Regions from separate parts of the Exiguobacterium sp. s5 genome, predicted to be linked through region 1. Evidence: predicted binding sites of a transcription regulator. Region 1 holds the regulator's gene; the other holds the start of a gene.
What was found. Region 1 encodes LexA, which represses DNA repair genes until DNA is damaged. Its sites were predicted from a motif close to CGAACATATGTTCG; they were not measured.
Positions count from the first base shown of each region.

Region 2: a site for LexA is predicted at 2,576-2,589, ahead of KNP60_RS10890 (YolD-like family protein). Genes of this name have one in related genera too.

Region 1 is NZ_JACSLK010000005.1:215,112-219,770, reverse strand. Features, by position in the region: gene glnA (type I glutamate--ammonia ligase) at 1-11, shown strand, start outside; gene KNP60_RS11995 (DNA alkylation repair protein) at 177-1,277, shown strand; gene KNP60_RS11990 (metal-binding protein) at 1,365-1,805, opposite strand; gene lexA (transcriptional repressor LexA) at 1,805-2,425, opposite strand; gene KNP60_RS11980 (hypothetical protein) at 2,630-2,866, shown strand; gene KNP60_RS11975 (YneB family resolvase-like protein) at 2,939-3,583, shown strand; gene KNP60_RS11970 (DUF896 domain-containing protein) at 3,644-3,877, shown strand; gene tkt (transketolase) at 4,077-4,659, shown strand, end outside.
Region 2 is NZ_JACSLK010000005.1:2,399-7,057, forward strand. Features, by position in the region: gene KNP60_RS10880 (heavy metal translocating P-type ATPase) at 1-806, shown strand, start outside; gene KNP60_RS10885 (IS30 family transposase) at 1,155-2,114, shown strand; gene KNP60_RS10890 (YolD-like family protein) at 2,211-2,552, opposite strand; gene KNP60_RS10895 (JAB domain-containing protein) at 2,924-3,379, shown strand; gene istB (IS21-like element helper ATPase IstB) at 3,874-4,590, opposite strand; gene istA (IS21 family transposase) at 4,587-4,659, opposite strand, start outside.

The sequences.
Region 1 (4,659 bases):
CGCTCTACTAAGTCGACTAATAAGGGATATTCCCTTTAAAATCAGAGTCCTGAACGAGTCTTCGTATGAAGTGCTCATTCAGGACTCTTTTTCTATAATTCGCTTCAACTAATCAATATAATGAGGGAGAATGTATATCACTATAAATGTAATGGAATGGGATAGGGGGACGAGAAGTGGCAACACCATTAAAAGACGTGTATGATGAGACCTTTTTGTTGGAATTTGGACGACGTATTCAAACCGTGTATCCGTCATTTGACGTACAGGCTTTGATCGCATCAATCATAGATGAATCGTGGGAAGCGTTGGCACTCAAAGGGCGTACTCGACGTATTTCGATAAAACTAGGTCAGTATTTGCCACAGAATTACGAATCAGCTTTGGACGTATTGGTTGAAATTGCAGATGACTGCGTCGGCTTTCCTTATTTGTTTTTCCCGGACTTTGTAGCAGTGTACGGGCAGGCAGAAGGGTATTGGGAACGCTCGATGTCAGCGCTCGAACGCTTCACGCAGACGTCGTCTTCTGAATTCGCCATCAGACCTTTTTTGTTGCGGGATCCAACACGTGTGATGAACCAAATGACAGCTTGGGCAATTCATCCGAACGAACATGTTCGGCGTTTGGCGAGTGAGGGTTGTCGTCCTCGCCTTCCGTGGGCGGAATCGTTACCGATGTTCAAAGAAGACCCAGCTCCAGTGTTGGAGATTTTAGAGTTGTTAAAAGAAGATCCATCATTATATGTGAGAAAAAGTGTCGCTAACAACCTCAACGATATCTCGAAAGATCACCCAGAAGCTGTACTCGCAGTCTCGCGACGATGGCAGGGCGAGCATCCTCATACCGATTGGATCATTAGACACGGATGCCGGACACTGATCAAGTCAGCCCATCCTGACGCGTTAACGATATTCGGTTATACGCAGGAAACAAATTTAACCGTCGACTCATCGATTTCTATACATCCGAACGTGATCCGCATAGGGGAGGCGTGCGAGATTCAGTACGATGTGTCCATTCGTCCAGGGGATGCTGCTTATGTTCGTATCGAATACGCGATTGAGTTTATAAAAGCCAACGGGAAAGCGAGTCGTAAAGCATTCCTGCTAGCGAATAGAACCGTCGCTGGGGGCGCGCGACTTGCAGCGACCAGAGTGCACGACTGGTCAGATTTGACGACCCGTCGGCATTATCCAGGGGAGCATCGTGTCGTCTTGTTGGTAAATGGACGAGAAGTGGCTGAAAATCATGTCATGTTGCATAAAAGTTGTTGAACTTCTATATAATAAACGGTTCAAAAAAGGGCAACCCTGTCTATTTAGACGGGTTGCCCTTTTTGGGTGTGTAGCATAACGATCTGATTAAAACGCACGTTTTAAGAACGTGGACGCATAGTCGAGCGTCGTATGTAGCGTCGTCGCGAAAACGAGTCCGAAGAAGCATGCTGCCCCGTTCAGGTCGAGCCACGATCTGATAGCTTCCTCATACGGCGTGACCGTGAGCAGAAGCGTGAGCGGGAAACCGAGATAGATGACCCGGATCAGATCGCTCAAGAGCGGAAAATGCGAGAATAACGACCGATGGGGCATAATCTTCACATAAGGGAGCCAAAAGCCCCGAAGCGGTCCCCATCGATAATAGGCGTCCGACTTCAAATCGAGATCCGGGGAGAGCCAGAACGTCCCGATGAGGGCGCCAAGCAGGAACACGGTCGGAACATCGATGTCAATAAAAGGCGTGGCAATCGCAAGAGCACCGATTGCCACGAGATTCGTACGGGTATGTGTCTTGCCACTAGCCATTAGTGAATCGTGCGGTATACACCGATGACCTTCCCTAAAATCGACACGTTATCGAAATACATCGCTTCGAGTTCGTCGTTCTCCGGTTGAAGACGCACTTTCGAAGCTTCTTTATAAATCCGCTTCACGGTCGCTTCACCTTCATCCGTCATGGCGACGACAATCTCTCCATTGTCGGCCGTGTTCTGTTGACGGACGAGGACGCGGTCCCCATCCAAGATCCCCGCGTTAATCATCGAGTCTCCTGAGACAGAGAGCATGTAGACGTTGTCGGAACCGACGACGTGAGCCGGGAGCGGGAAGTGTTCTTCCACGTTCTCGATGGCCGTGATCGGCGTACCGGCTGTGACTTTCCCGATGACCGGCACGTACATGACGGCATCGTGGTCTTCGACGACGGACATCTCTTCATCCAAAATCTCGATGGCGCGTGGCTTCGTCTTATCACGTCGAATCAATCCACGCTTCTCAAGACGGTCCAAGTGACCGTGTACAGTCGAGCTCGATGCGAGCCCGACAGCCTCGCCAATTTCGCGGACCGAAGGGGGATACCCTTTCGCCCGGACCTCAGCTTTTATAAAATCAAGAATCTGTTGTTGTCTTGCTGACATTTTTTTCAATGGATTTCACCTCGATTATGTCGAATAACCTGCGAACGCATCCTATTCTTTATGGGTTTAGTTTAACACAAGAACACATGAGCGCACAAACATTCGTTCGTTTTTTCTGCTTGACCGAACAGAAGTTCTTGTTTTATGATGAGAACAGATAAACGAACAGACGTTCTCGAGAACGTGTATTCTTATTCCCAGGAGGCAATGATTATGAGAGACACAATCAATGGAATCATCTTAGTCGGCATGTTGGCACTCGGTATGTTCGTATTTTTCGCGGTCGGAGAGCTTCGCGACAACGAAGCGGTCGTCGTGACCGAACAAAAAGTCGAACACAGTATTGAAGAAGAAGTCGCCTTGAAAGAGGCGGAGACGCTCGAAGCGCACATTCTCGCTAAGCGAGATGATGAAAAAGACGACAAGACGACGTGGTTCGCCGCCGAATAATCGTTTCTGATTGCGAACATCCCTTCATCCTGTGTATCGTAGAGGGCGAATGGAAAGAAAGGAAGTGACGCGATGCGAGTCGTCATTTATTGTCGCGTATCGACGAACAAGTCCACCCAAGAGACGTCGCTCAGTCGTCAGGCGGACGAGTTGAAGCAGATGGCGAGACGTCTTGAGGCTGAGGTTGTCGATGTGATCAGTGAACAAGAGAGCGGGTATGAGGTCAATCGGGCGGGACTGCTCGATCTATTGGAGCACGTCTCGACGTCCGATCTCGATGCCGTGCTCGTGAGCGACGACAGTCGTCTCGGACGGGGAAATGCAAAAATCGCTATCTTGCATACGCTCATGAAACATAACGTGCGCTTGTTGACGATGCAGTCGTCCGATGAATATATCGTCTCCGACGCCGAGAAGATGGTGCTCGAGATCGTCAGTGTCGTCGAAGAGTATCAACGTAAGATCCATAACGCTAAAATTTCACGCGGAATGCGTCGGGCGGTCGCGAACGGATTTAATCCGCATCGGAATATCCAGCACCATGACCAGGGAGGCCGGAGCCGAATCGAAGTTCCGATTGAAGAAATCGTCCAATTGCGTGAACGTGGACTCACGTTCGCTGAAATTGCCGCCACCCTCCGCGGTTTTGGTTATGAGGTATCGAAAGCGACCGTGAACCGGCGCTACTTGGAGCACGTGTCGGTACCAGAAACTTGATTCCTGCTCGTTGATTTTGTACAGTAGAAGGACAAATTCAGTAGAGAGGGGGCGAGCCCGATGCTAGCACCTGAACAATTGGAGCGAATCAATTTCCTCGCCAACAAAGCAAAGACAGATGGTCTGTCACCACAAGAGATGGATGAGCAGCAAGCGCTGCGCCAACAATATTTGCAAGCGTTCCGCCAATCATTCAAATCACAAATGATGGGAATGAAGGTCGTCGATCCGGAAGGAAACGACGTAACGCCAGAAAAATTAAAAGATGAGCAGGAACGTTACCGCTCAGAATGACCATGAATGCACATCCTATTTCATATAGGATGTGCATGTTTGTTATACGCGAACGTTGATCAGGGGGACTCATTGATGCGTTTTCAAACGAAAGGAAGTAAACGATTCCATTTAATGTGTTATACTAATTAATTAGTTGTGACACACGAATGAGTGTGCTAAAATATGACGGGTAGAAACTTTGTTAACAACAGAGAGGATGAAATTAGTGGAAACAACTACTAAAGAATTATTAGCGATTAACTCGATTCGGACACTCTCAATCGATGCGGTCCAAAAAGCGAACTCAGGTCACCCGGGTATGCCGATGGGTGCGGCTCCGATGGCGTTCACACTTTGGACGGACAAAATGCGTCACAACCCGAAAAACCCGAACTGGTTCAACCGTGATCGGTTCGTCCTTTCAGCGGGACACGGTTCGATGCTCTTGTACTCGCTTCTTCACTTATCTGGTTACAATCTCTCAATGGACGACCTCAAATCGTTCCGCCAAATGGATTCGAAAACGCCTGGACATCCAGAGTACCGTCACACGGCAGGTGTCGACGCGACGACTGGACCGCTCGGACAAGGGATCGCCATGGCTGTCGGGATGGCAATGGCAGAGAAACATTTGGAAGCGACGTACAACCGCGATGAGTTCAAAGTGGTTGACCACTTCACATACGCGATTTGCGGAGACGGTGACTTGATGGAAGGCGTATCGGCAGAAGCTGCTTCGCTCGCTGGTCATTTGAAACTCGGCAAACTCGTCGTCCTTTACGATTCAAATGATATCTCGC
Region 2 (4,659 bases), 210 kb from region 1:
AAGGCGGGTCCAGCCACCCAATCGCCCAGTCAATCGTCCAATACGCTGAGAAACAAGGGATTCAGCCTGTCCACTTTGATTCGATTGATGTTGTGTCGGGTGCGGGTATAGAAGGAAACGCCAATGGCCGCAAATACGAATTGATCAGCCAAAAGGCACTTGGAAGAGATGTAGCGGTGGATGTTCCCAAAGGGGCAACATTAAGTATACTAGTTGAGGACGGGAATCCGATCGGTACGGTCGCATTAGGCGATGAATTGAAAGAAACGAGCAGAACGCTGATACAGGCATTGAAGCATTACAATATAAAACCGATTATGGCTACAGGTGACAATGAAACGGCGGCCCAAGGAGTAGCAGAGGAACTGGGCATTGAATACAGAGCCAATCAATCACCGCAAGATAAATATGGTTTAGTGGAATCACTGAAAAATAATGGACAAACGGTTATCATGGTCGGCGATGGCGTCAACGATGCACCATCCCTTGCAATAGCAGACGTTGGGATAGCAGTCGGTGCCGGAACTCAAGTCGCCATCGATTCCGCTGATGTGATTTTGACTCAGTCGGATCCAGGCGATATTGAATCCTTTATCGAATTGGCCAATAAAACAACCAGTAAAATGAAACAGAACCTCGTGTGGGGAGCCGGTTATAACTTTATTGCCATTCCCATAGCGGCGGGTGTTCTAGCCTCCATTGGGATTACGTTGGCTCCTGCCGCAGGAGCAGTTCTGATGTCCGTGTCCACGGTTATCGTGGCTATCAATGCGATGACATTGAAACTAAGAAATAGAGCTGTTTAACACCGTGTTTAATTGTCGTACACGAAAAGTGCTGCCTCCCAAAAGTTGAATTTTCTTTAACCTTGGGGGCACAGTTTTGTATTAGGTTAAAGTCAAACGGAGGTTTGAAGACTTTGGATAATTAAATATATTTTTATAGTTAACATATGAGATATTATCGGAAGAGAGGAAGCCCAAAAGCTTCTTCTCTTTTCTACTTAAATTCAATTAACACAAAAAAGTTTTCAAAAATTGATCATTCATTCATTAATCGCCGATTGTAAAATTAAGCTAGACAATTGAAAAAGCCATTCGTGGTACACTCACAATGTATTTTCCGACCAAAGAAAAACATAGGAGTGATCACGAATGACCTACACCCATCTTACCACGGATGAACTGGTGATGATAGAATCCTACCACCGCCAAAATATACCTGTAGCGATCATTGCTAAGTTGATGAACCGTTCCAGGCAGCCAATCTACAACGTCATCAATTTCCTGAAATCAGGACATACAGCGCTCGACTTCTACACGCAATACAAGAAAAATAAGAAACGCTGCGGCCGGCGGAAGATTGTCCTGCCGAAGAAACAAGTGGCCTATGTTCAAGACAAGGTGGCGCAGGGCTGGACGCCGGATGTCATTGTCGGCCGGGCAGAAACGGCCATCGATTGTTCCGCGCGCACCATCTATCGCATGTTCAAAAATCAGGTCTTTGACGCCGCCACGCTGCCGATGAAAGGAAAACGGAAACCCAATGGACACCAGGAACGCCGGGGAAAACAGGCGTTCAAACGCCATATTTCCGAACGGGAAGCCGACAACCCGTCGTTCAAAAAAGAGTTCGGGCATATCGAAGGCGACACCATTGTGGGTGCCCGCCACAAAAGTGCGGTGATCACGCTGGTCGAACGGCTGACGAAAGTCATCATCGCCCTGAAGCCTGCAGGACGCAAGGCTTGCGATATTGAAACTGCGTTGAACCAGTGGTTCCAAGGGGTCCCGAGAAATCTGTTCAAATCCATCACGTTTGATTGCGGCAAGGAATTCTCCAATTGGAAACCGTTGTGCAACCGGCACGACGTCTCGATTTACTTTGCGGATCCCGGCACGCCTTCTCAGCGCGCCTTGAATGAAAACTCCAACGGGCTCCTGCGGAAAGACGGCTTGGCAAAGGAAATGGACTTCAACCAGGTGGATCAAACATTCATTTCGTCGGTGGCCGACAAGCGGAATAACATCCCAAGAAAGTCACTGAATTACCGCACACCGTTGGAGGCATTTTTGAGTCACCTGAATGGAGTCGATCTGTCTAGCTTAAATTGACAAACGGAATGATTTAAAGATATCAGTGTACTGCAACTTTTAACTGATACATCTATAAAAGCAGCAAAGGATTTTTCGTCAGCAACCGCCAGGGCGTTAGTCTATCGATTGTTCGACGTGAATGATTGCCTCGAACGGCACATGGATGATCCCTTCCCTTTGATTGGCCAGCTCGACGGTCCGCTCCATGTAGTTCGTCCGGTGCACGAATCCTCTGAATCGTTTCATCTCCCGCTTCTCCACATATTTTACCTCTACCAAATCTCCGCTGAAGATCGCGTCGTTCAGCACATTCTCATAGACCGATAGGACCTGTTCATCGATATCTGGCATCTCAATTTTTTGAATCTCTTTATAGTATTTCGTCAGTAGCGCCTTGTGCTCGGGCATGAGGAATGGGATCCATTTCAATTCGCCCCGATCGCGATACATCGTCATAATAATTACCCCTCTCAATAAAACGAACGTTTGTTCTTATTTTATACCCGATTTGTCCCGTTTGAACAGCCTTTTTCGTGATTGGTAATCCGTGCGTCCTGTTTCCGTACTCTAGCTCGCTGGTCTTCGGTGCAAGGGACGTCAAAAAAATGACGCGCCCTCCGGCCCGTCTTCCTTCGCTTTAGGCTCAAAGCGAGGCTTTTCGCTCGTTGGCTACGGAAGCCTGTCCCTCCGTTTGCTCTACGCATTTTTTTGAGGCTCTCCCTGCGGTCGCCCTTGCACCGTCTCCCGACGCTCGCTTCGTTCCCGTCAACAGGACGCACAACGGTGTTCGTTCTGAGCTCGGCTTATCCGAAAGGGGACAAACCATCATGGAACTTACATCCATCATCGAGGTCATTCGTATCAAACAAGAGATTCGCGAGGAGATGGTCGCTCTCGAGCACGCCATCATCCAATCACCGGACAGTGCCCGACAAATCGGTTCCTCGTTCATCGGGGACGACGACCGTGAAGTGTTCCTCGTCATCATGCTCAACACAAAGAACCGGGTCATCGGCGTCCACCGGGCACACGTCGGGAGCGTCAACTCGAGTGTCGTCCACCCACGGGAGGTCTTCAAATGCGCCATCTTGAACAACGCCTCGTGCCTCATCGTCTGTCATCAGCACCCGAGCGGGGACCCGACGCCGAGCCGGGAGGACATCCTCGTCTCCGAACGGTTACATGAGGCGGGGGACCTCATCGGCATCCCGGTGCTCGACCATCTCATCCTCGGAGCGGACGAGTCGTACGTCAGCATGAAACAGCGAGGTTACATGGGTTGAACGGAATGGAGTGGGGCCGGGGGACCGGTCCCGGTCCGTCCGGTAAGGACAAGGAAGAAAAACGTACGTTTTTCTTTGACTGGATGGGCGACTCGCGTTGCTCTCGCCTGGATCCATAGAGCGGGATCCGGAAAAGGGTCGTTTTCGCATGACGAAAACGCGATGGTTCGTGTGTGAAGGTTGGACGTTGTTTTGGTCTGTCTCGTAAGAAGACTATTTGATGAAATGACAGAAGTGAAAACACGGTTTGTTTATTGAAAATGAGCATGTTTTCTAAACAAGCCCTAGGGCTTACGTGAAATTAGGCGAGATGTTGTCTGCTTGGATGCGAGGTATCATGAGGCTATCAACAGGAGAGGAAGATTCAGATGGACAGTTACCAACTAGATCAACAGACGATGGACGAGATGACGGAGGTATTGCTTCGACTGTATTTTGCAATACAAATGTGCACAATAATGCAACGAAAAGTACAGAACTTTGCCAGCTGGGTTTTAGTGTTTCGACAACGCATGCGTGACACGATAACTGTCACCTGTAAAGTTTAGTATGTGAGCGTGATGGATGACGCGATCGACGAGTGCCGCAGTCAAGCGCGCGTCGCCAAAGATGCGATTCCATTGGCTGAACTCAAGGTTGGATGTGATGATCAGGCTCTTTCGCTCGTACCAGTCGGTGATGAGATGAAACAGAAGTTCCGCAGATTCTTTTGTGAGAGGGAGATATCCCATCTCATCTAAAATAATCATATCTGCCGACTCGAGACGAGAATGGAAGTTGCCTAGTTTTCCATCCCGCCAGGCCTTGTTAAGTTGCTCGACGAGTTCAGAGACCCGGAAGAACCTCACCTCATAACCTTTGTGACAAGCTTCTCTCCCGAGCCCGATGGCCAAATGGGTCTTTCCTGTACCCGGGGACCCTGTCAGAACGACGTTCTGTGAGTGCTCGACGAAATTCAGTGAGGTCAGTTCGTCCTTATCTAAATGCTTTGGGAAGTAGATGTGATTGCCCCAATGATAGTCGTCTAGTGACTTATTGTTGATGAATTTTGCCTTTTTGATTAACCGTTGCGCTTTCGCTTCCTCGCGGAGGCGCATTTCCATCGAGAAAAGCTCCGTGAGAAACTTTTCAGGGGATTCCGTTGGAATCGATTCATAGATTTCAGCGACATAGGCAAGGCGGAGCGATTTGCACATTTCTTTTAGGCTCATACTGCACCACCTTCTCCCCAAGGCCGATTCAGGCTATCGTACTTGCTCCAATCCACATCATAAGGATGG